DNA from 3 places in the Streptomyces sp. NPDC087215 genome. Region 3 is predicted to be linked to each of the others. Evidence: riboswitches for the same ligand, from Rfam matches in the RefSeq annotation. Region 3 holds a riboswitch; each other region holds the start of a gene.
What was found. A riboswitch is a leader RNA that binds a small molecule or an ion and turns the genes downstream of it on or off. The one in region 3 is predicted to bind thiamine pyrophosphate.
Positions count from the first base shown of each region.

Region 1: another riboswitch for thiamine pyrophosphate. It lies ahead of ACIO92_RS27040 (thiamine ABC transporter substrate-binding protein); the one in region 3 lies ahead of thiO (glycine oxidase ThiO).
Region 2: another riboswitch for thiamine pyrophosphate. It lies ahead of thiC (phosphomethylpyrimidine synthase ThiC); the one in region 3 lies ahead of thiO (glycine oxidase ThiO).

Region 1 is NZ_JBIUZD010000013.1:92,405-100,142, reverse strand. Features, by position in the region: gene ACIO92_RS27050 (phosphatidate cytidylyltransferase) at 1-511, shown strand, start outside; gene rlmN (23S rRNA (adenine(2503)-C(2))-methyltransferase RlmN) at 679-1,791, shown strand; TPP riboswitch at 1,821-1,931, shown strand; gene ACIO92_RS27040 (thiamine ABC transporter substrate-binding protein) at 1,997-3,097, shown strand; gene ACIO92_RS27035 (ABC transporter permease) at 3,136-4,767, shown strand; gene ACIO92_RS27030 (ABC transporter ATP-binding protein) at 4,767-5,804, shown strand; gene ACIO92_RS27025 (dihydrofolate reductase family protein) at 5,887-6,534, shown strand; gene ACIO92_RS27020 (hypothetical protein) at 6,648-7,738, opposite strand, start outside.
Region 2 is NZ_JBIUZD010000003.1:256,166-263,903, reverse strand. Features, by position in the region: gene ACIO92_RS10695 (DUF5326 family protein) at 99-311, shown strand; gene ACIO92_RS10690 (helix-turn-helix domain-containing protein) at 550-1,320, shown strand; gene ACIO92_RS10685 (SsgA family sporulation/cell division regulator) at 1,456-1,899, shown strand; gene ACIO92_RS10680 (YibE/F family protein) at 2,075-3,460, opposite strand; TPP riboswitch at 3,532-3,678, shown strand; gene thiC (phosphomethylpyrimidine synthase ThiC) at 3,672-5,453, shown strand; gene ACIO92_RS10670 (hypothetical protein) at 5,516-6,157, opposite strand; gene ACIO92_RS10665 (metallophosphoesterase) at 6,319-7,738, opposite strand, start outside.
Region 3 is NZ_JBIUZD010000002.1:709,255-716,992, forward strand. Features, by position in the region: gene pknB (Stk1 family PASTA domain-containing Ser/Thr kinase) at 1-776, opposite strand, end outside; gene ACIO92_RS07785 (thiazole synthase) at 864-1,658, opposite strand; gene thiS (sulfur carrier protein ThiS) at 1,664-1,864, opposite strand; gene thiO (glycine oxidase ThiO) at 1,861-3,024, opposite strand; TPP riboswitch at 3,022-3,135, opposite strand; gene ACIO92_RS07800 (NAD(P)/FAD-dependent oxidoreductase) at 3,228-4,445, shown strand; gene ACIO92_RS07805 (Rv2175c family DNA-binding protein) at 4,490-4,855, shown strand; gene thiE (thiamine phosphate synthase) at 4,952-5,608, shown strand; gene metF (methylenetetrahydrofolate reductase [NAD(P)H]) at 5,764-6,681, shown strand; gene ACIO92_RS07820 (hypothetical protein) at 6,736-7,575, shown strand; gene ACIO92_RS07825 (phytoene desaturase family protein) at 7,690-7,738, opposite strand, start outside.

The DNA of each region.
Region 1 (7,738 bases), on a different contig from region 3:
CCCCGAGGGGTATCTGAGGGACGTCACGGCGGGTGTGTTCGCCGCGTTCTACGTGCCGTTCCTGGCGACCTTCGTGGCGCTGCTGCTGTCCGCCGACGACGGTCCGCAGCGGGTGCTCACGTTCCTGCTCCTGACCGTGGTCAGCGACACGGGGGCGTACGCGATCGGCTGGCGGTTCGGCAAGCACAAGCTGGCCCCGAGGATCAGCCCCGGAAAGACCCGTGAGGGTCTGGTCGGCGCGGTGGTGTTCGCGATGGCGGCGGGCGCGCTGTGTATGCGGTTCCTGATCGACGACGGCGTCTGGTGGCAGGGTCTGGTCCTCGGCCTCGCGGTGGCGGCGAGCGCGACGCTCGGCGACCTCGGCGAGTCGATGATCAAGCGGGACCTGGGCATCAAGGACATGGGCACGCTGCTGCCCGGTCACGGCGGCATCATGGACCGGCTGGACTCGCTGCTGCCCACGGCGCCGGTGGTCTGGCTGCTGCTCGCGCTCTTCGTCGGAACGGGTTGACGGACAGCGGGTACTCTGGAAGGGCTCGTGGCGCACCGCGTCGCGGGCCCTTCGTACGCCCCGCTGCCGCGGGGGTGATCCTGAGGTCCCGGCTCCGGCAGTGCGCCGCCGTGGTTCCCCGCCCGTCGGGTGGTGCCAGACCTCGTCGTCCTGAGGAGACGCCCGTCGTGGCCCGTCCGACCCCCGGAGAACTCACTTTCGTCGCCCCGCGCGGTGCCAAGCAGCCGCCGCGGCACCTCGCGGACCTGTCGCCCGCCGAGCGGAAGGAGGCCGTCGCCGCCATCGGCGAGAAGCCCTTCCGCGCCAAGCAGCTGTCGGCGCACTACTTCGCGCGGTACGCGCACGACCCCGCCGAGTGGACCGACATCCCCGCCGCCTCGCGGGAGAAGCTGGCCGGGGAGCTGCTGCCCGACCTGATGTCGGTGGTGCGGCACCTGTCCTGCGACGACGACACCACCCGTAAGACGCTGTGGCGGCTGCACGACGGCACGCTGGTCGAGTCGGTGCTCATGCGCTACCCGGACCGGGTGACGATGTGCATCTCCTCGCAGGCCGGGTGCGGGATGAACTGCCCGTTCTGCGCGACCGGACAGGCGGGCCTCGACCGGAACCTGTCGACCGCCGAGATCGTGCACCAGATCGTCGACGGGATGCGCGCGCTGCGCGACGGCGAGGTCCCCGGTGGGCCCGCCCGCCTCTCGAACATCGTGTTCATGGGGATGGGCGAGCCGCTCGCCAACTACAAGCGGGTCGTCGGAGCCATCCGGCGGCTGACCGACCCCGAGCCGGACGGGCTCGGCCTCTCCCAGCGCGGGATCACCGTCTCCACCGTCGGGCTCGTCCCCGCGATGCTGCGCTTCGCCGACGAGGGCTTCAAGTGCCGTCTCGCGGTCTCCCTGCACGCGCCCGACGACGAGCTGCGCGACACCCTGGTGCCGGTGAACACCCGCTGGAACGTGCGGGAGGTGCTGGACGCGGCCTGGGAGTACGCGGAGAAGTCCGGGCGCCGGATCTCGATCGAGTACGCCCTCATCCGGGACATCAACGACCAGGCCTGGCGCGGTGACCTCCTCGGGCGGCTGCTCAAGGGCAAGCGGGTGCACGTCAACCTCATCCCGCTGAACCCGACGCCCGGCTCGAAGTGGACCGCGTCCCGTCCCGAGGACGAGAAGGCGTTCGTCGAGGCCATCGCCCGGCACGGGGTGCCCGTGACCGTGCGGGACACCCGGGGCCAGGAGATCGAGGGCGCCTGTGGACAGCTGGCGGCCTCCGAACGCTGACCTTGTACTCTGAGGTCGAACACATCTTCATATTCCGACAGGGGAGCGCCACAGCGCTGAGAGTGCGGTGACCGTCAGGCCGCAGACCCTCTGAACCTCGCCCAGGTCATTCTGGGTAGGAAGTTCGGTCGTAACTCGAGCTGTTGCGCCCTGCCCACCTCCGGGTGGGCGGGGCCGCGTCTCTTCCTGGTCACACCCAGGAGGAATGTCAGTGAGCACCAAGAAGGCGGCCGCCGTCGCGCTCGTCGCGGCGCTGGGCGTCACGACGCTGGCCGCGTGCGGGGCGGACGACGCCCGCGACGCGGCGGGGAAGTCCGGCGCGCCCGCGCCGAAGACCGTGACCCTCGTGAGCCACGACTCCTTCAACGCCTCCAAGGAGGTGCTGGCGGAGTTCACGAAGCAGACCGGTTTCACCGTGAAGGTCCTCAAGAGCGGGGACGCGGGCGAGGCGGTGAACAAAGAGATCCTGACCAAGGGCTCTCCGCAGGGTGACGTCTTCTTCGGCGTCGACAACACGCTGCTGTCCCGCGCTCTCGACAACGGGATCTTCGTCCCGTACGAGGCGAAGGGGCTGGACCGGGTCCCGGCCGCGTACCGGCTGGACAAGGAGCACCGGGTGACCCCGGTCGACTCCGGGGACATCTGCGTCAACTACGACAAGAAGTACTTCGCGGACAAGAAGCTGGCGCCGCCCGTCACCTTCGACGACCTGGTGAAGCCCGCCTACAAGGACCTCCTCGTGGTGGAGAACCCCGAGCGGTCGTCCCCGGGGCTCGGTTTCCTGCTCGGCACCGCCGCGAAGTACGGCGACGACGGCTGGCCGGGCTACTGGTCGAAGCTCCGGGCCAACGGAGTGAAGACCGTCGACAGCTGGGAGCTGGCCTACAACCAGGAGTTCTCCGGTTCGGCCGGCGGCAAGCAGGCCAAGGGCGACCGGCCGCTGGTCGTGTCGTACGCCTCCAGCCCCCCGGTCGAGGTGCTCTACGGCGAGCCGCGGCCGAAGGTGGCGCCGACCGGCGTGTCCACCGGCACCTGCTTCCGGCAGACCGAGTTCGCGGGGCTGCTGAACGGGGCGAAGAACCCCGAGGGCGGCAAGGCGCTGATCGACTTCCTGATCTCGAAGAAGTTCCAGGAGGACATGCCGCTCCAGATGTTCGTCAACCCGGTGGTGACGGACGCGGTGCTTCCCGAGCTGTTCACGAAGCACGGCGTGGTCGTGGGCGAGCCGGAGACGATGGCGCCGGAGAAGATCGCCGCGAAGCGTGACGGGTGGATCCAGCAGTGGTCGTCGCTGGTCGTGAAGTAGCGCGCGACGTCCGGGGGAACGTGACGCGGCTGGGCCTGATGGCCCTGCCCGTCGCGTTCTTCGCGGTCTTCTTCGCCTGGCCCGTCGTGTCGATCGTGGACCGGGGGCTGCGGCCCGACGGCGGCTGGCGGCTGGGCCGGATCGGGGAGACCCTGGCCCGCCCGGAGATCCTCGACGTCCTCGGTTTCACCCTCTGGCAGGCGCTGGCGTCGACGGCGCTGACCCTGCTGGTCGCGCTGCCGGGGGCGTACGTCTTCGCCCGCTTCGACTTTCCGGGCAAGAGCGTCCTGCGGGCCGTGGTCACGGTCCCCTTCGTGCTGCCCACGGTCCTCGTGGGCACCGCGTTCCTCGCGCTCGTCGGCCGGAACGGGCTGACGGACGAGGTGTGGGGGCTGCGGCTCGACACCAGTGTGTGGGCGATCCTCCTCGCCCATGTGTTCTTCAACTACGCGGTGGTCGTGCGGACCGTGGGCGGGCTCTGGTCCCAGCTGGACCCGCGCCAGGAGGAGGCGGCCCGGGTCCTCGGCGCCTCGCGGTGGACGGCGTGGCGGACGGTGACGCTGCCCGCCCTCGTGCCGTCGGTGGCCGCCGCCGCGCTCATGGTCTTCCTGTTCACGTTCACCTCCTTCGGCATCGTGCAGATCCTCGGCGGGGGCGCGTACTCCACCCTGGAGGCGGAGATCTACCGGCAGACCGCCCGGCTGCTCGACCTGCCGACGGCCGCCGTCCTGACACTCGTGCAGTTCGTGGCGGTGGGCCTGATCCTGGCCGTGCACGCCCGGACCGTACGACGCCGGGAGACGGCGCTGCGGCTCGTACCGCCGGAGCGGACCGCGCGACGGCCGCGCGGCGCCGGACAGTGGGCGCTGCTCGGCGGGGTCCTGCTCTCGGTCGCGCTGCTGATCCTGCTGCCGCTGGGGGTGCTGGTGGAGCGGTCGTTCGCCGGACCCCAGGGGTACGGCCTCGGCTACTACCGGGCGCTCGGCACGCTGGACGAGTCCGGCACCTTCCTGGTCCCGCCGCTGGAGGCGATCGGGAACTCGCTGCGGTACGCGGTGGCGGCGACCGGCATCGCGGTCCTCGTCGGCGGGCTCGCGGCGGCGGCGCTGACCTGGCGGAGCGGTCGGGCCGGACGGGCCGCGCGGCTCGTCCGGGGCTTCGACGCCCTGCTGATGCTGCCGCTCGGGGTGTCCGCGGTGACCGTCGGCTTCGGTTTCCTGATCACGCTCGACGAGCCGCCGTTCGATCTGCGGGCCAGCTGGATCCTCGTACCGCTCGCACAGGCGCTGGTCGGTGTCCCCTTCGTCGTACGGACGATGCTGCCGGTGCTGCGGGCGGTGGACGAGCGGCTGCGGGAGGCGGCGGCGGTGCTCGGCGCGTCGCCGTGGCGGGCCTGGCGCGAGGTGGACCTGCCGCTGGTGTGGCGGGCGCTCCTGGTCGCCGCCGGGTTCGCGTTCGCCGTCTCGCTGGGCGAGTTCGGCGCGACCGTGTTCATCGCCCGCCCCGAGGCCCCGACGCTGCCGGTGGCGGTGGCGCGGCTGCTCGGACGTCCGGGCGAACTCAACTACGGCCAGGCCATGGCCCTTTCGACGATCCTCATGGTGGTGTGCGCGGTGTCCCTGCTGCTGCTCGAACGGCTCCGGAACGACCGGACCTCCGGGGAGTTCTGATGCTGAGACTGGAAGGGGCGACCGTACGGTTCGGGGAGCGGGCCGTGCTCGACGCGGTGGACCTGGCGGTCGCCGAGCACGAGACGGTCTGTGTGCTCGGGCCCAGCGGCAGCGGCAAGTCGACGCTGCTGCGGGCGGTGGCCGGGCTCCAGGCGCTGGACGGCGGCCGGGTGCTGCTGGCCGGGGCCGACCAGGACGGGGTGCCGGTGCACCGGCGGGGCGTGGGCCTGATGTTCCAGGACCACCAGCTGTTCCCGCAGCGGGACGTCGCCGGGAACGTCGGCTTCGGCCTGCGGATGCACGGCGTCCCCGGGACCGAGCGGGCGGAACGGGTCACGGAACTGCTCGACCTCGTCGGGCTGCCGGGCGCCGGACGGCGCTCCGTGGCCGCGCTCTCGGGCGGGGAGCAGCAGCGGGTGGCGCTCGCGCGGGCCCTCGCACCGCGCCCCCGGCTGCTGATGCTGGACGAACCGCTGGGGCAGTTGGACCGGGGGCTGCGGGAGCGGCTCGTGGTGGAGCTGCGGGAGCTGTTCGGGCGGTTGGGGACGACGGTCCTGGCGGTGACCCACGATCAGGGCGAGGCGTTCGCGCTGGCCGACCGGGTGGTGGTGATGCGGGACGGGCGGATCGCCCAGACGGGTGCGCCCGTGGAGGTGTGGGCGCGTCCGGCGTCGGAGTTCGTGGCCCGGTTCCTCGGTTTCGACAACGTGGTGGCGGCGCGGGTGAGCGGGCGGGTCGCGGACACCGTGTGGGGGAAGGTGCCGGTGCCCGAGGGTTCGCCGCAGGGGGAGCGGCGGCTCCTCGTCCGGCCGGGCGGGGTGCGGCTCGTGGCCGGGCCCGGGAGCGGGGACGCGGGCGCGGGCTGGCGGGTGGCTTCGCGGACGTTCCGGGGCAGCCGGGTGGCCGTACGGCTGTGTCCGGGGGAGGGGCCTTCGCTGGAGGCGGAGCTGCCGTTGCGGGAGGCGCCCGAGGAGGGCGCCGACGTGGGGGTGGAGTTCCGGGTGGAGGACGTGGTGGTGCTGGGCCCGGACGGGTGAGCCGGGTGAGATGAGTTCCGGGCGCCGGGGCAGTCTGTCTCCTGACCGTCGGCGTCGTGCCGACCGCGCGGGAGGAAGAACCGTGGCGCAGTTGCTCAGAGTGCAGAACTTCAACGTCTCCTCGGACGGGTTCGGGGCGGGGGAGGGCCAGAGCCTGGAGCGGCCCTTCGGGCACGCGGACCCGGGGGCGATGTTCCGTTGGGCGGGGGCCACGGCGAGCTGGCCGATGCGGACCGATCCGGGCGGCAGCCGGGGCCTCGACGACTATCTGACCAGGGACTACTCCCGGAACATCGGCGCCGAGATCATGGGCCGGAACAAGTTCGGGCCGCAGCGCGGGCCGTGGCGGGACGAGCAGTGGCGCGGCTGGTGGGGCGACGAGCCGCCGTTCCGTACTCCGGTGTTCGTCCTGACCCATCATCCGCGTCCGTCGTTCACGCTCTCCGACACCACGTTCCACTTCGTGGACGTCGACCCGGAGACGGCGCTCGGGATGGCGCGGGAGGCGGCCGGCGGGAAGGACGTACGGCTCGGGGGCGGGGCGGCGACGGTCCGGGAGTTCCTGGACGCGGGTCTCGTGGACACCCTGCACGTGGCGGTGTCGCCGGTGGTCCTGGGGTCGGGGTCGCGGCTGTGGGAGTCGCCGGAGGAACTGTACGACCGGTACCACTGCGATGTGGTGCCGAGCCCCGGTGGTGAGGTGACCCACCACCTGTTCTGGCGGAAGTAGAAGCAGGGGAGGCCGCGGTCGGGAGCGGGACGGCTTCCGGGGGCGCGGGGGCGGCGGCGCGGTCGGCGCCGCCCCCGGCGGGGCTGCCTTTCGGCGCGGCGGGACCCGGTGGGTCAGCCCTTCAGCGGCAGCGCCGCCAGTTCGGCGACCGCCCAGGTGAGGGGGGCGAAGACGGCGACGAGGGCGGCGGCCCTGAGCAGGGCCGCCTTGCGCAGGGCGTTCGGCGGGGCGCCGGTGCGGAGCAGGGCCCCGGTGGTCTCCGCCCGGCTCTGCCGGGTCTCCAGGGCCGCGGTCAGGAGGGTGGCCGTGGTGCAGGCGAGGACGAGGGCCGCGCCGAGACCGGTGAGCGGTCCGACGGCACCGGAGGCCGGGCCCGAGGCGTACAGGGCGGCGCCCGCGTAGGTGCCGGAGAGGACCGCGGCGACCACGCCGAGGGGGCGGCCGAGGCGGTGGGACTCGGCGGTGAGGACCCGGCCCGCGAGGAGCCGGACGGCGCCGGGCCGGAAGGCCTGGAGGAGCCGTCCGCAGCCGTGGACGAGGCCGGGTCCCGCGAGGGCGAGGCCGACGGCGGTGAGGACCCAGCCGGCCAGGACGCCCGCCGGGTTGGCGTCGAAGCGGCCGGGCAGCGGGAGTCCCCCGCCGCCGCCGCGTCCCGCGTACGTCTCGGCGGCGAGGCCGACGGCGACCAGGGCGATGCCCCAGGGCAGTCCGGTGGGGACCGGCCGTTCGGCGCCCTCCGGCGGGGCGGGCGCGGTGCGGGGCCGCAGGGCGAGCCCGGCGGCGGTGGCGGCGGCGACCGGGAGGGCGGCGAGCAGGGTGAGGGCGGCGGCGAGCGGCAGCGGCCGGTCGGCGGCGAGCAGGTCCGCGGCGGCGCCGTCGAAGGGCAGGCCCGTGAGGTCGCCGCGCAGGTGCAGGTAGCACAGCAGGGCGACGGCGGAGCCGAGGGTGCAGGCGACGGCGGTCGAGGCGGCGGCGATGGCGGTCAGCCGGGCGGGGCCGAGGCCGACGGCCGACAGACCGGTCCTGGGACGGGTGCTGGGGTCGGTACGGGCCACCGCGACGGCGAACTGCACGGTGGCGGCGAGGGGCAGGGCGCACCACAGCAGGCGCAGGACGGAGGTGCCCGAGCGGTCGGGGTGTCCGACGGCGTGTCCGAGGGTGCAGAGCAGCAGGAAGCCCACCCCGGCGGCGGCGGTGGCGACGA
Region 2 (7,738 bases), on a different contig from region 3:
CCGCAGGGCCCCCACGGGCCGCTTCCGACACCTAGCCTTGAGAGTGTTCGGCGCGGAGTGCGTGGAACGGATTTCGAGAGCGAGGTAGGACGATGGCCGTGCAGCAGATTCTCGCGGGGATGCCCTGGTGGGTGAAGTGGGTCGCCATACCGGCCCTGGTCCTGATCGTCTTCGGCGGACTGATCACCAGCGTCCTGACCTTCGTGATCGGTCTGCTCTTCAAGGTGCTGCTCTTCGTGGCCCTCGTCGCCGGACTGATCTACGTCGTGAAGAAGTTCAGCTCCTCCGGCCGCTCCAGGGAGGACTGGTAGCACACGCCACTCATCGAGTACGAAGCCCTTGGAGCGCGTTAGCCCGGCCGGGGGAACGCACCGGCTGAATCAGGACATCGCCCCGGGGGCTGCCACTAGAGTGGAATCTCTCCGCCGCGTTGGGGACTACAGGCGTAGACCTCCGTTCTGACCGGCGGTTTCCCAGGCCCGGCGGGCGCGCGGGGGCGGCCCCCGCGGGCGGATGCGGTGCATCCGTCGTCACGCCTGGGGGTGACCTTTGGCCACGGCTACGCAGACTGCTGCGCCTACCCTTATCGGCTCGGTGCAGCGAGCGCTGAGACTGCTGGAGGCCGTGGCCTCCCACGCGGACGGCGCTCCGGCCAAACAGCTCGCCCGTGAGACGGGCCTTCCGCTGCCCACCACGTACCACCTGCTGCGCACCCTGACGCACGAGGGCTATCTGCGCCGCGAGAAGGGTGTGTTCGTCCTCGGGGAGGCAGCTGTCCGGCTCGCCGGTGGCCGAGCTGTGCAGAATCGTCGCATCAAGATCGAAGACTCCCTGGCGCGCTGGCGGGACGAGATCGGTGTGCCGGTGTACTTCGCCCTCTACCGTGACGGCGAGGTCGAACTCGTCTCGGTCGCGGACACCCCTTCCTCCCCCGCAGTGGAGGAGTGGGCCGACTTCCGCGAGACCGCGCACGCCCACGCGATCGGGCAGTGCCTGTTGAGCCAACTCGATTCGAAATCTCGTCAAGACCACCTCGACCGACATCCGGTCGAAGCCATCACGCCGTATACGGTGCGTAACCATCGCGCCCTTATGGAGCGTTTGGGTGGTTTGGGGCGAATGGAGCCCTCGGTGGAGCGTCAGGAATATGCGCTCGGCACGGTTTGTGCCGCGATCCCCATCACGGCGGGCTCCACGGCCGCCGCCGTGGCGATTTCCATGCCACTCCACCAGGAAGAACGGTTGCTCCCAGCAATCGAGCGACTACGCACAGAGATCGGAAAGCTCTTCAACTCCCTCGCTTTCTCTATCAGTATCTGAAAAATCACTCCTTGTGATCTGCTAGCGCGTACAGCACGATTGCGTCAAGAGGGCCACGGGGATCATTCCTGGCCGTTTCGGGCACAGCTTTCAGCAGCTGTTTACACAACTGCTTCATCTACTGCGGGGTACATGATGCGAGAGTCGGTTCAGGCCGAGGTCCTGATGAGCTTCCTCGTCTCCGAGGAGCTCTCGTTCAGGATCCCGGTGGAACTGCGGTACGAGACCCGTGATCCCTATGCGGTGCGGATGACCTTCCATCTCCCCGGAGACGCTCCGGTGACCTGGGCGTTCGGCCGGGAACTGCTGCTCGACGGGATCAACAGGCCGAGCGGGGAGGGTGATGTGCACATCGCCCCGACGGAGCCGGAGGGTCTCTCGGACGTCTCCATCAGGCTCCAGGTCGGAAGCGACCGGGCCCTGTTCCGGGCCAGCGCGCCCCCGCTCGTCGCGTTCCTCGACCGCACGGACAAGCTGGTCCCGCTCGGTCAGGAACGGAACCTGGGCGACTTCGAGGACAATCTGGAAGCCGCGCTCGGCCGCATCCTCGCCGAGGAGAGTGCGGGCCCGGCGGCCTGACCGGCGCCCACCACCCGGCACGGGGCCGACACCTTCCGCCGCGCCCGTGGCGCCCGGCACGGCGACGCCCTCACCGTCCCGTACCCACCGGAACGGTGACACCTCTCCCGTACCAACCGGTGTGAACGGGCCCTCCTGTCCCGGCTGTCCGCCGGTGCCCGCCGTCCCGCGGCCGTCACTTGGCGCGGCGACGGCGTCCGCCCCGCGTGCCGGTGGCCCTTCGGGCTCCCGCTCCCGTACGGTCACCCGCCGTCGGTCCCCCGGCACGCCCCGCGCCCCCGGCCCGCTCACGGTCGGCGGAGACCACCAGGGCCGCGAGCGCCGTGGTGAGCGGCACGGAGGCGACCAGACCGATCGAGCCGACCAGTGTCCGGACGATCTCCTCGGCGACCAGCTCGCTGTTGGCCACCGTCCCCATGCTGCTCTGCGCGATCGAGAAGAGGAGGAGCAGCGGCAGGGCGGCGCCCGCGTAAGCCAGCACCAGGGTGTTCACCACCGAAGCGATGTGGTCACGGCCGATCCGGATCCCGGCCCGGTACAGCGCGCGCGGCCCCATGTCCGGGTCGGCCTGGTGCAGTTCCCAGACGGCCGAGGTCTGGGTGACCGTGACGTCGTCGAGCACACCGAGCGATCCGATGATGATTCCGGCGAGCAGCAGACCGGACATGTCGATGTTCGGGTAGAGGCCGTGGATCAGTCCGGTGTTGTCGTCGGTGTTGCCGCTCAGCGAGGCCCAGTCGATGAAGAGGGACCCGAGCAGCCCGATCAGCAGCAGCGAGATCAGCGTCCCGAGCACCGCGACCGAGGTGCGGGCCGAGAGGCCATGGCACAGATAGAGCGCGGCCAGCATGATCACGCTCGATCCGACCACCGCCACGACCAGCGGATTCGATCCCTCCAGGATCGCGGGCAGGATGAAGAACGTCAGCACGAGGAAGCTGATGACGAGCGCCACGAGCGCCATCAGGCCCCGCAGCCGGCCGACGAGCACCACCGCGAGCGCGAAGATCCCCGCGAGCAGGGCGATCGGCAGTTTCCGGTTGACGTCCGTCACCGAGTACTGGAGATCGTGGGGCGCGTCGGGAGCGTACGCCACCACCACGCCTTGCCCCTGGTGGAGTTGGCGGGGTGCGTCGGGCTGCACGATCTCGGTGAACCGACGCCCCTTCTCCGGCCCGCTGGTGACCTCGACCGTCGCCTTCGCGCACTGCCCCCGCCGGGAGTCGACGGCCTCGCGCCCCTCCGGGGTGGAGGTGTCCCCGGTCGGCGGGACCTGCCCGGCGTTCACCGACGCGCAGTCGACGTACTGCACGGAGACGACCTTGCCCTGCTCGGTCTGCCGGTCGAAGCCGACTCCCGTGCGCTCGTGCGCCGGGGTGCCCCCTGGCCACAGCACCACCAGACCGACCACCACGGCGGTGGCGAACGGGATCAGGATCGCGGCGATGACCTTGCGCAGATGACGGGAGACCGGGGCGGCGGGACCGTGGCTGTGGCTGTGGCTGTGCCCATGGCCGTGCCCGTGGCCGTGCGGTTCGGGGGTCTGATGGGGGGAAGTCACCGACCGATCATCGCAAGAACGGCAGGGGCCCACTGTTCAGCACGCCAGGGATGGCGCTAGCGTGGTGGCACCTTTGCACACGCGGGAGCTCGGAGCACCGGGCTGAGAGGGCGCTGATCACCGTACGCGCGTACTGATGTACGTACGGGAAAGGGCTGCGCCGACCGCTGAACCTGTTACCGGGTAATGCCGGCGTAGGGAGATCGGTCTCATGACCATTCAGGATGCACGCACGCCTGCCTCCGACCAGAACCGGGCCGACGGGCAGGAGCGCACGCCCGGTTGGCACAAGGGGTACGTCCAGGGCTCGCGCCCCGACCTCCGGGTGCCGGTCCGTCAGGTGCACCTCACCAACGGCCGGGACGTCACGCTGTACGACACCTCCGGCCCGTACACCGACCCGACCGTCGACACCGATGTGCGACGGGGCCTTCCGGCCCTGCGCGAGAACTGGATCGTCGCGCGCGGCGACACCGAGGAGTACGCGGGCCGCCCGGTCCGCCCCGAGGACGACGGCATCAGGCACACCTCGCCGCGCGGCGGGCTCAAGAACCTCGACGCCGTCTTTCCCGGCCGGCCCCGGCTGCCCCGCCGGGGCCGCGAGGGCGGGGCGGTGACCCAGCTCGCGTACGCCCGCCGGGGCGAGATCACCCCGGAGATGGAGTACGTGGCGATCCGGGAGAACGTCTCCCCCGAGGTCGTGCGGGAGGAGATCGCGGCGGGTCGCGCGGTGCTGCCCGCGAACGTCAACCACCCGGAGATCGAGCCGATGATCATCGGCAAGCGGTTCCTGGTGAAGGTCAACGCCAACATCGGCAACTCCGCCGTCACTTCCTCCATCGAGGAGGAGGTGGAGAAGATGACCTGGGCGACCAAGTGGGGCGCCGACACGGTCATGGACCTGTCCACCGGCCGCAACATCCACACCACCCGCGAGTGGGTCCTGCGCAACTCCCCCGTACCGATCGGCACCGTGCCGCTCTACCAGGCGCTGGAGAAGGTCGACGGCAGGGCCGAGGAGCTGACCTGGGAGATCTACAAGGACACGGTCGTCGAACAGGCCGAGCAGGGCGTGGACTACATGACCGTGCACGCCGGCGTACTCCTGCCGTACGTGCCGCTCACCGCGCGCCGCAAGACCGGGATCGTCTCGCGCGGCGGCTCGATCATGGCCGCCTGGTGCCTCGCGCACCACAAGGAGAACTTCCTCTACACGCACTTCGAGGAGCTCTGCGAGATCCTCGCGGCCTACGACGTCACGTACTCGCTCGGCGACGGACTGCGCCCCGGCTCGATCGCGGACGCCAACGACGAGGCGCAGTTCGCGGAGCTGCGCACGCTCGGCGAGCTGAACACGATCGCCAAGCGGCACCAGGTGCAGACGATGATCGAGGGCCCCGGGCACGTCCCGATGCACAAGATCAAGGAGAACATCGACCTCCAGCAGGAGATCTGCGAGGAGGCGCCGTTCTACACGCTCGGCCCGTTGACGACGGACGTGGCGCCCGCGTACGACCACATCACCTCCGGCATCGGCGCGGCGATGATCGCCTGGTGGGGCACGGCGATGCTCTGCTACGTCACGCCCAAGGAGCACCTGGGCCTGCCGAACCGGGACGACGTGAAGACCGGTGTCATCACGTACAAGATCGCGGCGCACGCGGCGGACCTGGCCAAGGGGCACCCGGGCGCGCAGGAGTGGGACGACGCGCTGTCCGACGCGCGGTTCGAGTTCCGCTGGGAGGACCAGTTCAACCTGGCGCTCGACCCCGACACCGCGCGTGAGTTCCATGACGAGACGCTGCCCGCGGAGCCCGCGAAGACGGCGCACTTCTGTTCCATGTGCGGGCCGAGGTTCTGCTCGATGAAGATCTCGCAGGACATCCGGCGGGAGCACGGCGGCACACGGGAGGAGATCGAGGCGGGGATGGCCGAGAAGTCCCAGGAGTTCGCCGCGAGCGGCAACCGCGTGTACCTCCCGCTCGCGGACTGATCCACCGCCGCCGCCGGTACGGTGCCGGACATCGGTACCGGACATCGGTACCGGCGGCGGTCTCAGCCGTCCGGGGCGTCGGGCACGGGTGCGGCGGCGGCCAGGACGTCGTGGAGGAAGGGCAGGATCCCGCGTTCCAGGAGGGCCAGGCGCCAGGCCTCCCGGGCGCGGGACAGCTCGTCGTCCTGCTCCCCGCCCACCTCCGCGGGACTGTTGCGCAGGGCCGTCACGAGGAGTCCCACGGCGGCGCAGAGCAGTCCCGCCGCGGCCACCGTCCCGAAGACCAGACCGGCGGTGAGCAGCGTCGCGCCGAACGCCACGGTCGGGGTGAGGGCGTGCAGGACCGCGCCCGTCAGCAGGAGGATGACGGACGCCGCGCCCGCGAGGACGGGCACCATGACGGTGAGGACGGCGACGACACCCGCGCCGCCCGGTTCCGGCCGGTCGGCGGTCGAGGGGCGGCTGCCGAGGGCCGCGCGGTGCTGTTCGCGGACCTTCACGTAGTGCTCGTACTCGCTCGCCGCCGCGCTGGTGACCAGAGTGGTCGCGTTCAGCGTGAGGGCACGCAGCTGTACGAGGGTGAGGTGGTCACCCGCTCCGTCGAGATCCGGACGTGCGTGGGCGGTGTTGAGTGCGTCGTCGAGGACCCGCTCGTACTCGGCACGGTCCTCGGTCAGCAGGTGCGGAGCCACGTTCATGTGCATCCCCCGATGCTCCGTGGCCGCGGATCAGCCGTGGCGAACGGTCGGTCGAGCGGAAACGGAGGAGAGCCTGCTACCAATGGACCCCGATGGTAGGACGGGGGCGCCACGGGCTGACAGGGTGTTTCCGGAATTCGACGTCCACGGATGCGAAGGGTGACGCCTCAGCCGGTCAGGGGCAGTTGGACGACCAGGAGTTTTCCGGCCATGGTCACTCCGCCGTCCATGGCGATGGCGAGGTTGTCGGCGTAGACGTGCGGTCCGTCGACGACCGGTCCCGTGTCGTCCTCGCCGTCCTCCGCGCCGACCTGGCCGAGGAGGTACGGGATGGGGCTGTGGCCGTGCACGATCCGTCGGCCGCCGTAGGTGGAGAGCAGCTCCCGCACGGCCTGCGGGCCGCCCTCGTCGCGGAAGGCGAAGCGCTTGGTGAACTTGCGGAAGAGGTCCCAGACCTCGTCGGCGTCGTTCCGGTTGAGGAGTTCGTGGACCGTGTCGTTGACGTCCTCGATGGTCTCGCCGTACTCCAGGTACGCGGTGGTGTCGGAGTGCAGCAGGAGGTGGTCGTCCTCGCGCACCACGGCGTCGAGCCGGGACATCCACTGGAGGTGGACGTCCTGGAGGCGGTCCATGTCGTGCTTCTGCCCGCCGTTGAGCAGCCAGGCGGCCTGGAAGGTGGCGGTGCCCGCGCCGGAGTTGACCGGGGTGTCGCCGAACCGCTTGGCGCCGATGAGCAGCAGTTCGTGGTTGCCCATGAGGGCCTTGCAGTAGCCGCCCGCGGCCGCGGCCTCGGCGGACAGGCGCATGACGAGGTCGATGACGCCGATGCCGTCGGGGCCCCGGTCGGTGAAGTCGCCGAGGAACCAGAGGCGGGCGTTCCCGGCGGACCAGTCGCCGTTCTCGTCGATGAGGCCCTGGGCGTGGAGGGCGGAGGTCAGTTCGTCCAGGTAGCCGTGGACGTCACCGACGACGAAGAGCGGGCCGGGCCCCTCGTCGTTCCCGGAGGCGGGTCCGGTCGCGGGGACGGGCTCGGGGGTGACGGGGAGCCGGAGGGTGTCGCCGGGGCCGATGACGGGCAGGTCGCGCTCGGTCGGGGTGTATCCCTCGGGGAGTTCGCCGTCCGGGAAGGCGTTGCCGGGGTGGCCGGTGGCGACGGAGACGATCGCGGAGGGGTACGCGGGCCGGGCGCGGTGGCCGAGGAGCAGGGTCGGCTCGGAGGGCTGGGGGGCGCCGGGCGGGGGTCCCGCGGGGTGCCGGGGCGGCTCGGACGGGTACGCGGGGTGCTGGTGTCCGGCGGCGGGGGCGGCCGGGTCCTGCTGCCCCGGGGTGGCCGGGGCGGGCGGATGTCCCGGGTGCCACGGCTGTCCGGGCGCGGTGGTGGGCATCGGCGGGGCCGTACGGGGGTCGTGGTCGGCCGGGCGCGGGGGTGCCGGGGGACGCTCGGGCGCCGTGTGGTGCGGCTGCTCGGCGGACGGGGCCTCGACCGGTGGTGGGACCGGCAGCGGTTCCCCGGAGGTCGGCTCGGAGGCGTGGCCCTGTACGGGCACGCGCGCGTACGGCGGTACTCGGAAGTCACGCAATGTCGCC
Region 3 (7,738 bases):
GGGTCGCGGGCGGTCGCGGCGGCGGTCAGTCCGTCCAGTCCGGGGGCGAGCCCGGGGACGGTCCGGGAGGGCGCGGGCACGTCGGTGTGCAGGTGCTGGTAGAGGACCTGGGCGGGGGTGTCGCCCGTGTGCGGTTTGCCGCCGGTCAGCATCTCGTACAGGACGACACCGCAGGCGTACACGTCGGCACGGGTGTCGGCGGTGCCGTGCTCGATCTGCTCCGGCGCCAGGTAGGAGACCGTGCCGAGGACCGAGCCGGTGGTGGCGGTCGCCGAGCCCACCGCCCTGACCAGGCCGAAGTCGGCGACCTTGACCCGCCCGTCGTCCCCTATCAGGACGTTCTCGGGCTTCATGTCCCGGTGCACGAACCCGGCCCGGTGCGCGGCGCCGAGCGCGGCGAGGACCGGCTCCAGGATGTCCAGGGCGGCCCGGGGCGCCAGGGCCCCGCGCTCGCGCAGCACGTCCCGCAGGGTGCAGCCCTCGACGTACTCCATCGCCAGGTAGACGTACGCGCCCTCGGCGCCCTGGTCGAAGACGCCGACCACGTTCGGGTGGGAGAGCCGGGCGACGGACTTCGCCTCCCGGATGAACCGCCCGACGAACTCGGCGTCGACCGCGAGGGCCGGGTGCATCACCTTGAGCGCGAGGACGCGGTCGAGGCGGGTGTCGACGGCCCGGTAGACCGTGGCCATCCCGCCGACGGCGATGCGCGCGTCGACGCGGTAGCGGCCGTCGAGCAGCCGCCCGACGAGGGGGTCCTGAAGGGTCGTGTCCACGGCGTCGAGTCTACGAGCCGCGGGCCCGGCACCCGCCCGGCCGACGGGCACCGGGGCACAGCTGTGACGAGCGTCCCGCCGGGGCGCTCAGAAGGCCGGGCGCTCCGGGTCCAGGTCCGCCCGGCCGGTCACCGGGGAGGACGCCTCCGCGAAGTGGCGGCGCGGGATGCGGCCCGCCCGGCGGGCCAGCCGGCCCGCCTCGACCGCGTGCCGCATCGCCGAGGCCATCAGGACCGGCTCCCGCGCCCGGGTCACCGCCGAGGCCAGCATCACCGCCGCGCACCCCAGCTCCATCGCGAGCGTCGCGTCCGAGGCGGTGCCCGCGCCCGCGTCGAGGATCACCGGCACCCCGGCCCGCTCCACGATCAGCTCGAAGTTGTGCGGGTTGCGGATGCCGAGTCCGGAGCCGATGGGGGAGCCCAGCGGCATGATCGCCGCACAGCCCACGTCCTCCAGCTTCCGGGCGAGGACCGGGTCGTCGTTGGTGTAGGGGAGCACGGTGAACCCGTCGTCGACGAGGGTCTCGGCCGCGTCGAGGAGCTCCTCGCCGTCCGGCAGCAGGGTCCGCTCGTCGGCGACGACCTCCAGCTTGACCCAGTCGGTGCCCAGCGCCTCCCGGGCGAGCCGGGCGGTCAGGACCGCCTCGCCCGCGGTGAAACAGCCCGCCGTGTTGGGCAGCACCCGGATGCCGAGCCGCTCCAGGACGGAGAGGACCGAGCCCCGCACGGTCGGGTCGAGCCGTCGCATGGCGACGGTGGTCAGCTCGGTGCCCGAGGCGGTCAGCGAGCGTTCCAGGACGTCGAGGCTGGGGGCCCCGCCGGTGCCCATGACCAGCCGGGAGGAGAACTCCGCGCCCCCGAGGACGAACACGTCGTCGGACATCGCGCTCAGCCCCCCTGGACCGCGGTGAGGACCTCCACCCGGTCGCCCTCGCCGAGCGGGGTCGTGGCCCACTGGCCGCGCGGCACGACCGTCTCGTTGAGGGCGGCGGCGACCCCGGAGCGGGCCGTGGTCAGGGTGGCGACGAGGGCGTCGAGGGAGAGCGGGCCGGGCAGCTCGCGCGCCTCCCCGTTCACGGACACGATCATGCGGGCTGCTCCTGGCGTACGGGAGGGGCGGGGGAGAAGCGGCGGGGGGAGAAGGGGCGCGCCTCCTCGGGGAGGACGCCGGTGGTGAGGACCTCGGCCATCACGTCGCCGGTCACGGGGGTCAGCAGCACCCCGTTGCGGTGGTGGCCGGTGGCCAGGTGCAGGCCGGGCAGCGCGGTGGGGCCGAGCAGGGGCGCGTTGTCGGGGGAGCCGGGGCGGAGCCCCGCCAGGGTCTCGGTGAGCGGCAGCTCGGTGATGCCGGGGACCAGTTCGTGGGCGTCGCGCAGCAGCTCGTACACCCCGCCCGCGGTCACCGTGGTGTCCCAGCCGAGTTCCTCGCTGGTGGCGCCGACGACCAGCTCGCCGTTGGTGCGGGGCACCAGGTAGACATGGCTGCCGCGGACGACGGCACGGACCGTCCGGGACAGGAACGGGGCGTACGCGGCCGGTATCCGCAAGCGCAGGACCTGGCCCTTGACCGGGCGCACCGGCGGGAGGACCTCCTCGGGCACGCCCGCGAGGCGTCCGCTCAGACTGCCCGCCGCGAGCACGACCTGGCCTGCGGCGAGGTGTCCGCCGTCGGCGAGCACGGCGCCGCGCGCCCGGTCGGCGGTGACCGTCAGACCGTGGGCGAGGGTGCGGTGGAAGGCCACTCCGGCGCGTTCGCAGGCGACGAGGAGGGCGGCGGCGAGCCTGCGCGGGTCGACCTGGTGGTCGCCGTCCACCCGCAGTCCGCCGCGCACCCCGGGCGCGAGCATCGGTTCGAGACGGCGGCACTCGCGCCCGCTGAGCCATTCGGAGGCGAGCCCGCAGCGGGTCTGGAGGGCGTGCAGTTCGCGCAGATGGGACCGGTCGTCGGCGTCGAGGGCGACGGCGAGGGTGCCGCAGGCGCGGTGGCCGACGTCGTGGCCGGTGGCCTCCTCCAGTTCGGCGACGAAGGCGGGGTAGCGGGCCGCGGAGGCGAGGTTGAGCCCGAGGAGGGTCTCCTCGCCGTAGTGGAGTTCGGTGACGGCGGCGAGCATCCCGGCGGCGACCCGGGCCGCTCCGCCGCCGGGGTCCGGGTCGACGACGGCGGCGCGCAGTCCGCGCCGCGCGGCCCGCCAGGCCGTGACCAGGCCGATGATGCCGCCCCCGACCACGAGGACATCGGAAGAACGCATGGGCGTCCAGCCCCTCCCTTCGCCGGCATGACCCGGATCAGGTTCGTACGGTCGGAGGCCGTCCCAGCCTCCCTCTCAGCCCGGTGCGTCCGGGCTCCCGCGAGTGCTTTACGCCCGTCAGACTAGCCCGCGCCGCCGGGCGGCCGCAGGACCCGCCCCACCCCGACTTCCTGACGATCCGTCAGGTGCGTAGGGTGGGCCGGGTGAGCGAGCAGAAGCGGGACCAGCAGCACGTCGTGATCGTCGGCGCCGGGATGGCGGGCGTCCAGACCGCCGTCGCCCTGCGCGAACAGGGCTTCACCGGCCCCGTCACCCTCATCGGCGGCGAACCCCACCAGCCCTACGACCGGCCCCCGCTCTCCAAGGCCGTCCTCCTCGGCAAGGCCGAGGACTCCGCCTTCGACATCGCCTTCGACGACCTCGGCGTCACCCTCCGCCTCGGCCTGGACGTCACCGGACTGCGCGCCGACGCCCACGAGATCGACACCGAGGAGGGGCCCGTCGGCTACGACGTCCTCGTCCTCGCCACCGGTGCCCGCCCCCTCACCCTGCCCGGCACCGAGGGCGTCCCCGGGGTCCATCTGCTCCGCACCCTCGACGACGCCGTCCGCCTCGGACCCGTCCTGGCCCGCCGCAGCGCCGTCGTGGTCGTCGGCGCGGGCTGGATCGGCGCCGAGTTCGCCACCGCCGCCCGCGCGGCCGGATGTCCCGTCACCGTCGTCGAAGCCGCGGACCTCCCCCTCGCCGGGGTCCTGCCCGCCGAGATCGCCGCCCCCATGGCCGAGTGGTACGGGGCGAGCGGCGCCGAACTCCTCACCCACGCGCGCGTGGCCACCGTCGCACCCGGCCGGGTCGTCCTCGCCGACGGCCGCGAGCTCCCCGCCGAAGCCGTCGTCGTCGGCATCGGAGCCCGCCCCGCCACCGACTGGCTCACCGGCTCCGGCATCGCCCTCGATCCGAGCGGCGCCGTCACCGCCGACGACCGGCTGCGCACCTCCCTGCCCGATGTGTACGCCGTCGGCGACTGCGCCTCCTTCCCCTCCGCCCGCTACGGCGAACGGCTCCTCGTCCACCACTGGGACAACGCCCTCCAGGGCCCGCGCGCCGTCGCTTCGGCGATCACCGGGACCGACCGGGCGCCGTACGACCCCGTCCCGTACTTCTGGTCCGAGCAGTTCGGCCGCTTCGTCCAGTACGCGGGCCACCACGCCCACGCCGACGCCCTCGTCCGGCGCGGCGACCCCGCCGCCGACGACGCCTGGTCCGTGCTCTGGCTGCGCGCCGGGGTCCCCGTCGCCCTGCTGGCCGTCGGCCGCCCCCGCGACCTGGCCCAGGGCCGCAGGCTCATCGAGGCCGGCACCCCGGTCGACCCGGTCCGCGCGGCGGACCCCTCCGTCCCCCTGAAGACCGCCGCCCGGTAGGGCCCGACTACCGGCTGTCGGTCCGGGATGGCAGGCTTGTCCCCGTGACCCAGATTGACGTAAAGATCGATGCGCTCGTCCCCGCCTGGCTCTACGTGCCCGACATCGCGGAGATGCTCGACATCGACGTGACCCGCGTGCGACAGCTGATCAAGGAAGGCCAGCTCATCGCCGTCCGCCGGGGACAGAACAACGCCCTGCAGATTCCCGCCGCCTTCCTCCAGGAGGACCAGATCGTCAAGGGCCTCGTGGGCACCCTCACGCTGCTGCGCGACGACGGTTTCAGCGACGAGGAGATGCTGGAGTGGCTCTTCACCCCGGACGAGAGCCTGCCGGGCACGCCCGCGCAGGCGCTCGGCGAGAATCGCGGCACGGAGGTGAAGCGCCGCGCCCAGGCGCTCGCCCTCTGACCCGGCACCGAAGACACCATCCGCGCGTGTCGCGGCGTCCGGCCCCGCCCGGGACCGGCCGCCGCGCCCCGCGCCACCGACGGGGGGAACCCAACCGTGCCCACGCCTCGTGAGCAGCTCGCCGACGCCCGGCTCTACCTGTGCACCGACGCCCGGAAGCGCCAGGGCGACCTGCCCGCCTTCCTCGACGCGGTGCTCTCCTCCGGCGTCGACGTCGTCCAGCTCCGCGACAAGGGCATGGAGGCGGCCGAGGAGCTGGAGCACCTCGCCGTGTTCGCCGACGCGGTCCGCCGCCACGGCAAGCTCCTCGCGGTGAACGACCGGGCCGACGTCGCCCACGCCATCGGCTCCGACGTGCTCCACCTGGGCCAGGGCGACCTGCCCGTGCCCGCCGCCCGCGCGATCCTCGGCGACCGGGTCCTGATCGGCCGCTCCTGCCACGCCGAGGACGAGGTCGCCGCCGCCGTCGCCGAACCGGGCGTCGACTACTTCTGCACCGGCCCCTGCTGGCCCACCCCCACCAAGCCGGGGCGGTACGCGCCGGGCCTCGGCCTCGTGCGGTACGCGGCGGAGCTCGCCCAGGACCGGCCCTGGTTCGCCATCGGCGGCATCGACGGGACCACCCTCGACGAGGTCCTGGACGCGGGCGCCCGCCGGATCGTCGTCGTCCGCGCGATCACCGAGGCGGACGACCCCGCCGCCGCGACCGCCGCCCTCGCCGGACGGGTCCGGGAGCGCGCCCCGCAGGGCTAGGCACCCGGGTCCCCGCCCCTGGCCCCCCTTCCCCGCCCCCGGGCGGACATCGGGCCCGAGTCCGGACACGCCCCGATCCGTCCGTCTGTCCGAAAACATGTCCATCCACCGGACGCCCGGTACGCGGCTCCCCGTGCCCCGTCTAACCTGCCGTTATGGCCCTTGGTACCGCTTCCGTCCGCTCGGACCGTGCCCGCACGGTCCGGGACATCCTCGCCTCCGGCGGCACGTCGTACTCCTTCGAGTTCTACGCGCCCCGGACCGAGAAGGGCGAGCAGGTCCTCTGGAACGCGATGCGGCGCGTCGAGGCGGTCGGACCCAGCTTCGTCTCCGTGACCTACGGCGCCGGGGGCTCCACCCGCGGCGGCACCGTCAAGGCCACCCAGAAGATCGCCTCCGACACCACGCTGACCCCGGTCGCGCACCTCACCGCCGTCGACCACTCGGTCGCCGAGCTGCGCAACATCCTCGGCCAGTACGCCGACGCGGGCATCCGGAACATGCTCGCCGTCCGCGGCGACCCGCCGGGCGACCCGCTGGGCGAGTGGGTCGAGCACCCCGAGGGCGTCCGCTACGCGGCCGACCTCGTGCGGCTGATCAAGGAGTCGGGAGACTTCTGCGTCGGCGTCGCCGCCTTCCCCGAGATGCACCCCAGGTCCACCGACTGGGACACCGACATCCGGCACTTCGTGGCCAAGTGCCGCGCGGGCGCGGACTACGCGATCACCCAGATGTTCTTCGACCCGGAGAACTACCTGCGGCTGCGCGACCGCGTCGCCAAGGCGGGCTGCGAGACCCCGGTCATCCCCGAGGTCATGCCCGTGGTGAACGTGAAGACCCTCGACCGGCTGCCCCAGTTGAGCAACGCGCTCTTCCCTCCGGACGTGAAAGAGCGGATCCTCGCCGTCAAGGACGATCCCGCCGCTGTACGCTCCATCGGTATCGAGTTCGCGACGGAGTTCTGCGCGCGGCTGCTCTCCGAGGGCGTCCCCGGACTGCACTTCATCACGCTGAACAGCTCCACCGCGACGCTCGAGATCTACGAGAATCTCGGACTGCACCAGCAGTCGTGACCGGTCGTACCCGCCCCGAACCGCGGCGGTGACCGTGGAGAGGGGCGGCGGGGCATGGGGTGGACGGTCCTCTACATCGCGTTCGGAGCGGTCGCACTGTGGCTGCTGGGGGAGGTGCTCCTCCAGTACAAGGCGCGGCTCCGCTGGCGCGTGCTCGCCTTCTGCGGCTTCCTCGGCGTGGTCCTCGGGGTACTGCTGCCCTCGATGCCGGTCATCGTCGCCGGAGCCGTCGCCTTCGCGGTCGGCCAGACGTATGTGACGCTCTCCTTCCGCCGGGGCTTCTCCACCGGCTGGGCCATCGGCGGCAGCCCCGGCGCGAGCCGCCGCCGCAGGGCGGGCGGTGCCTCGCGCGGCGGCCCGACCCTGGAGGTCACCGAGGTCGCCTACGACGCCGTGGCCACCCCCTACGACGGCCCCGACGGCGCCCCCGAACCGGCCGCCGCCGAGACGACCGCCGTCTACGAGCCCCTGCCGCTGCCCGACGAGACCGGCCAGTACGGGGTCTACGGCCACGACCGGGCGGCCGCCCCCGGCACGTCCGCCCAGGACACCGGACACCCCACCGGGTACGGGACACCGGGCCACGACCCCTACCTGCCGGGCTACGAGCAGCAGCCCGGCCACGACCAGCGGCAGCCCGCCTACGGCTACGACACCACCGGACAGCAGCAGTACGCGGCCTACTCCGACCCGTACATCGGTCAGGGCGCGGACACCCAGCAGTACGGCGGCTACTACGGCGACCCGTACGCCCCCTCGTACACCTACGACACCCCGCCCGGCGGCGTCTGGGTCCCGCAGCAGCGCGACACCGACCAGCCGCCCCAGCCGCAGACCCCCCAGGGGTACGGCCACGAGCCGCACCCGGACGACCAGCAGCAGTACCGGTACTGAGCACGGGCCGGAGACCGGGACCGGAGACAGGGACCGGGGGCCGACGCCGGAGACCGGGACCTGGGGCCGGGGACCCACCGGCCCCAGGCCCCCGGCCTCAGGCCCCCGGCCGTCTCACTGCGAGCCGCGGAAGTCCGCGCCCTCCACGATCAGCCCGGCCACC